DNA from 2 places in the Parabacteroides sp. AT13 genome. Region 1 is predicted to be linked to the other one. Evidence: riboswitches for the same ligand, from Rfam matches in the RefSeq annotation. Region 1 holds a riboswitch; the other holds the start of a gene.
What was found. Region 1 has a riboswitch for cobalamin ahead of CI959_RS05645 (TonB-dependent siderophore receptor). Riboswitches for the same ligand answer to the same signal wherever they lie in the genome.

Region 1 (3,212 bases):
ATAGGATTTGATAGGTGAGCGATATATCTCCCCCGAAAGAGCGGGCTTTGGATAAGTTCTTGTGTTGCATGCTGGCCTCGATCTCATCCAATCGGTCTTCGGCGCTTGTCGGGATCTCGGTCAGGGCGATCATGTTCTTGATACGGTTGTAGAATCCTGTTACCGTGATCTGCAGGTTCGACGCATGATATTCTACGCTCGCCGAATAATAATTGGACTTTTGCGGTTTTAAATCCTTATTACCATAATAATGTTTCCACGGGCCGCCGCCGATCTGCGTGATATAATCATCGTGCAACTCCTTTAAGGTAGGAGCCTTAAATCCATTTGAGTATGTGGCTCGGATATTGAAGTCGCCTAGTTTGTACATGGCGGAGACTTTAGGGGTAAACGTAGCCCCGAACTCTTGGTGCACGACGAAGCGCCCACCTACCGTCACATTCAACCGATCTGTCGGGTTCCATTCGTCTTGTACATAAGCGGAAGCCGTAAATACGGAGGCTTTCCCGTTCTCGATACGCCGGGGAGATTTCAAATGATCGTATTGATATTCGAGTCCGGCGCTTAGGATATTGTTTTCCCCGAGGTGGAATACGCTTTTGGCTTGTCCTAGGAAACGTTGTTGAGAGGTTTCCAGAATATGTTCCCCCGGATAACGGGTAATACGTAAACCCGTCTCCGGATCGAAGAAGTTCGTGACATCTTTATGATGGTAATTATAGAAATAACTATAGTTACCATAAGTTAGGTCTACCGAAAGAAAATTCAGTCCTCCCAATGTGTATTTAGCTCCTCCGGCCACATCGAAGTTCCGGTAGAATTGATCATAGGTATAATACTTGAATGCGCCGTGCGGACGATAATTCCATTTCTGGTAAAAAGAGCCATCGGCCGAGAGGCTCAGCCGGTCGTTCACTTTGTAGGTTAAGTTCTCCCTTAGCGTAAAGTTCGTGGATCGGTTTACGGTTCGTGTCACGGTTCCATCCATTACCTCGTGATGGTCCCATTCTTGGGTCGTATTTCGCCAGCCGTCCGTATGGGTCGTACTAAGTGAGGTGGTGGAATTCACTCTCTTATGCCCAAAGCCGATTTGTACGCTTTCCAATATATCTCCATATGATCCGACACGAGTCGTATTCGATAGGCTCACTTTATCCCGGTTCTTTTTCGTGATAATATTGATAACACCGGCGATAGCGTCCGAGCCATACAGGGAAGAGGCGGCACCTTTTACGATCTCGATACGTTCGATATTGGCGGGGTTGATAATACTCAAGTCGTTTTGTCCGCCGGTATCTCCGTTGATCCGTTTGCCATTGATAAGGATCAATATGTAATCGTTGCCTAATCCGTTCATCTGGATGCCACTACCCATGTCGCTCGGATTAAAGGTGATGGAAGCGTTCAGCCCTTCCAGAATATCTTGCATACTGCGTCCTTGGTAACTGTCAAGGGCTTTGCCGGTGATTACCTCTGTTTGCACAGGGGCGTCTTTCAGATAGTGTTCGGTACCCGTACCGGTGACCACGACCTCGTTCAATAGCACGGAAAGTTCCTTCGGATCTTTCAATATGCTTTGGGCGCATACGGATTGTACGCACAAAGCTAAAATAGCAGATGCTAAAAGCCTCATATAGTGTTTTATTGGTTCACGAAATAAAACAACAAGCTTCTATTGATAATGTCTCAAAAAATAAACTGAATTGTTTTTTGTATGACACGTGCTCTTATCCTGAAAGCTTGATGTTATTGTAAGACTTTAGCAGGTATTCTGGCTCTCCTCTGGTTAGAAACCTTCCCATTCCAACTTAGGAACAGTGGTTTTTGAACTTCTAACCAACTTCATGAGGATTACAGCTGCAGGAACAGCTCCGGATTCACACCGGATTCCCTCTCACCAAACTATGTGATAGTTTGATTACTAAAATCGGAGGCAAAGATATGAATGTTTTCTAATATTTAGAAAATATATATGAAAAAGTTTTTTTGTAAGGTATGATATGTCTGTCCACTTCTATTAAGGAGAAAGAATATTTACATCATAAAGAAGATATCGGTAAATGTAATAGGCTGACAATTCGTAAGTAATACTGTTTGTTGAATCTTACTTCAAGCCTCTCGATTGATAGATCCTTTCCTTGGCCTCATTTATTTTCTGAAACTTCTCGTTGGCGGCCTTGCGGATGTCTTCTCCCAAACTGGCTACTTTGTCCGGATGATGCTTGACGGCCATCCGGCGATAGGCGGCACGGACTTCCTCGTCCGTGGCGGTCGGTTCTATCTCTAGCACCTTGTAGGCATCGTCCAAGGAACTTCCTTTTAGGTTCAACATGGATTCAACTTCTCTATCAGACATTCCCATCGCCATCGCTACCTCTTTCAAGGCATTGATCTCGGCTGCGCACACATTCCCGTCACTCTTAGCGATCTCGGCGAGGAACGCGAGCAATTGCAGCCGCTCCTCATAACTTAGGTTGTATGCGATCTGGGTTCCGCATTCCCGGATGGTATTCTTGAATCCCATGTTGTTCTCCTGATCCATGCGTTTAGCTTGGTCGAAAAGCTTTAGCAATATCTCCTCACCTTGGCTTACGGCGATCTCGCCGAAGTTTCTCCGAAGGAATTGACGGACGTATTCCATCTCGCTATGCATGATCTTCCCGTCGGCACGGATGATATAGGATGCCATAACCAACATGGAGAAAAGGAAACTGTTACGTTCCCCGGCGTATGGGTCTCTTCGTGTATATTGATCATCGTAATTGGTGCCGCCACCGAAAGACTGCCCCGTCATATTTGCCCCTTCCTCGAAGAAAGAGCCTAATATAATGCCGGCTAGAGCGCCTAGCGGTCCGAACGCCATAAATCCCAAGACGCCACCTATCCATTTCCCGATACCCATATTCCTGTTTATCTTATTTGTTGATTACCGATATGCAATATTCGTAAAAAAACGGGAGATATGCAAATGTAAAAGGCGGGTGCGTGAAGCATACCCGCCTTACGGTTATTTGGAGAGTTGGATCTTGAATGTTTTCTCATTTATCCGGATGAGATACGTTCCGAAGGGCAATCCCTCGTAGCCCTGTAAGCCTATTCGCTTTTGGTAGCGTACAATCTTTTCATTGAGCGCGATCACCATCACTGGCTGTAGCTATTATTGTTCAATTTTGATCCCGAAAATTCGCTCTATTTCAAAAATATACTTTTTG
Region 2 (3,212 bases), 1.5 Mb from region 1:
TGTCCGGCCTTTTTTAGTATTGTATACGGGTTTATGTACTTTTGTAGCGATTATTCAATTAAAAAGGGAAAGAATCATGGGAATCGTTATAGGTATAGATGTGGGAGGTAGCACGACTAAGATCGTCGGCGTGGAGGATAAGAAGATCAAGAACCCGATGTTCGTGAAAGCTACCGATCCGGTAACCTCTTTATTCGGAGCCTTCGGTAAGTATATTTATGATAATAACATCTCGCTCTCGAATATAGAGAAAGTGATCTTGACGGGTGTAGGTAGCGCCTATATCGATCAACCTTTATATGGCTTACCAACTGCGAAGACGGATGAGTTCCTTGCGAATGGGCTAGGGGCGCAATATAATACGGGACTGGACAGTCTATTGGTGGTCAGCATGGGAACGGGTACCTCCTTTGTCAAGGTACAAGGCTCCACGATCGAGCATATCGGGGGATTGGGTATCGGTGGCGGAACAATCCTCGGCTTGTCTAAGCTATTATTGAAAACGCATGACTTTCACCAAATAGCGTCTTTGGCCGAGCACGGTTCCTTGAATGATATCGACTTGCATATCCGGGATATTACGCCGCATCCGCTACCCGGCCTGCCGCTGGACGTGACAGCCTCTATTTTCGGAAAAGCGGACGCGAACGCTAAGGTTGAGGATATCGCTCTCGGTATCGTTCATATGGTCTTGCAGACCATCGGGCAAGGAGCTGTTTTCGCCTCGTTAAATGGCGATATCAAGAATATCGTATTGATCGGTAACCTAACTCGCTTGCCACAATGCCCGGATATTTTCCCCCGTCTGGAGGAGATGTGCGATGTCCATTTCAAGATACCGGAGTATGCCGAGTATCGCACGGCTATCGGGGCGGCTTTATGCTATATCAGGAACCGGGAATATAAGGATATTTTTTGTGGAAAGTGTTAGGCTACATCAAAACTTTATGTATCTTTGCTACATGCTTTGTTCCCTTTCGGCAATCGCCGGATAGGGATTAAAAGGGAATCGGGTGAGAATCCCGGACAGTCCCGCTGCTGTAAGCTTCATAAACGGGTTGAGCAATACTGTTGCCACTGTTCATTCAAGTGAATGGGAAGGCGCTTAAGACCGGAAGTAAGTCAGAAGACCTGCAAGGCGTGTATATTTTCGACGGCTTCGAGGAAAGGCCGGAAGAGAACGCAAGAACCGTATCCGGTTTTTACTATTCTTTATCCAAGGTTTTCTTATCAAGTCGTCTCATGGTTTCGGATAATTATTTTGCCATAATAATTAGGGAAAGAAGCATGAATCTGACCGACGGGATGAGCTCCGTGTGTAAGATGCATGCTTTCTTTGCGTTTAAAGGACTGGGGTATTCCGTGAACACTCTATAGAGAATATTTGTTTATTATTAGAAAAGTGCGTTTATTTGCAACGAGTAATTAACAAAAGAAGTATGAATATGAAGAAAATTGTGGGACTTGTTATGGTTGCCTTGCTAGCGTTGATGGCGCTTCCGGCGAACGCTCAGCTTAAATTCGGTATCAAGGGAGGTGTGAATATATCGTCTGTTCATTTCAACTCGGACGTGTTGAAAGCGGATAATGTAACCGGCTTCCAAGTGGGTCCGATGATCGAGACGACCTTACCGTTGGTCGGTGTCGGGATCGATGCGGCGGTGTTGTATTCGCAAAAAGGTTTGGAGACGACCTCGGCTGGCGGGGTTAAGACTTCGATGAAGACGGATTATATCGATGTTCCGGTCAACTTGAAATGGAAATTCGGTTTACCGATCGTCAAGGCGTATTTGGCAGCCGGTCCGTATATCGGTTTCCGTGTAGGCGGTGATAAATTTTGGGATATCCCGGGTTCCGTAGCGGATCAGGTGAAGGCGAAGAATTTCAGCGCAGGTCTTAACTTCGGTGCCGGCGTGGAGCTGATCAGTCACTTGCAGGTGGGTTTCAATTATGGTCTGGGACTGACTGATAACTATAGCATTGAGAAGGTGAACCTCTCCGACGGTGCCGGAAAGAACCGTGGATGGTCTATCACGGCAGCGATCTTGTTCTAAATAGGTGAAAATAAAATGAGAGAGGCTGGGCTTTAGAAGTCCGGCCTTTTTTGTTATTTTTGGGCTCGTAATGAAACACCTGTTTGAATGAAATACGCGGACGTCATACTTCCCCTTCCTTTGGAGAATAGCTATACCTATCGGATACCCGAAGATCTGGAAAGAGCCGTGACTCCCGGTTGCCGGGTGATCGTGCATTTCGGGAAGAAACGATATTATACGGCCATCGTCATGGAGGTACACGACCGGGAACCGGTATCCGATTTTGAGACGAAGGAGATCTACGCTTTGCTGGATGCCACGCCGGTGCTCCGCCGTCCGCAACTCCGTTTCTGGAAATGGATATCTTCTTATTATATATGTAAGCTGGGCGACGTGTATAAGGCGGCCTTGCCTTCCGGTTTAAAGTTGGAAAGCGAGACGGCGGTTACCTATAATGAGGATTTCGAGGCCACCGCCCCCTTGCGCCCGAATGAGCAAGCGGTACTGGATGCCTTTAGCGGGATCTTGAAATTGACGATCTCGGAGTTGGAGAAGAAGACCGGTCTTCGAAATGTTGTCCCGATCGTCTCTTCCTTGATGGTGAAAGGGGCGGTCGAGGTGAGCGAGGAGCTAAAGCGAGGATTCGTTCCCAAGACACAGGCGTTTATCCGTTTGGCCGAGGCTTACCGGGATGAGACGAAATTACAGGCGGTGTTCGAGGATTTGAAACGAGCGAAGAAGCAAGAGCTTCTGCTGGTCAGTTTCTTGGATTTAAGTCATACGTTAAATCCTGCTTTATCGAAGGAGCTTTCCAAGAAAGAGCTATTGGAACGCAGTGGTTATACCTCTGCGGTATTGGAGGGTCTGCTGAAACGGGGTATCTTGGAGAGTTACGAGAAAGAGGTGGGGCGTTTGCAAGTATCCGTCTGCCGCTTGCAAGAGCCGAATCCGCTCAGTCCGGCGCAAGAGAAAGCCTATGGAGAGATCCATGAGGCTTTCAAGACGAAGGAGGTCTGCTTGCTTCATGGCGTGACTTCCAGTGGTAAGACCGAGATATACGTCCGTTTGATCCATGAGGTCTTGCGGCTGGGGCGGCAGGTTTTATATATGTTGCCGGAGATCGCTATCACGACCCAGATCACGGAACGGCTGGCGAAATTATTCGGGGATAAGCTA

Region 2: linked by a shared signal. The riboswitch ahead of CI959_RS11425 (porin family protein) and the one ahead of CI959_RS05645 (TonB-dependent siderophore receptor) in region 1 are both predicted to bind cobalamin.

What each region holds. Positions count from the first base shown of each region.
Region 1 covers NZ_NQMH01000001.1:1,257,289-1,260,500, reverse strand. Annotated here, with positions in the region: gene CI959_RS05645 (TonB-dependent siderophore receptor) at 1-1,633, opposite strand, end outside; cobalamin riboswitch at 1,744-1,941, opposite strand; gene CI959_RS05640 (DnaJ domain-containing protein) at 2,105-2,902, opposite strand; gene CI959_RS05635 (HAD family phosphatase) at 3,158-3,212, opposite strand, start outside.
Region 2 covers NZ_NQMH01000001.1:2,750,569-2,753,780, forward strand. Annotated here, with positions in the region: gene coaW (type II pantothenate kinase) at 77-931, shown strand; cobalamin riboswitch at 951-1,154, shown strand; gene CI959_RS11425 (porin family protein) at 1,446-2,054, shown strand; gene priA (primosomal protein N') at 2,142-3,212, shown strand, end outside.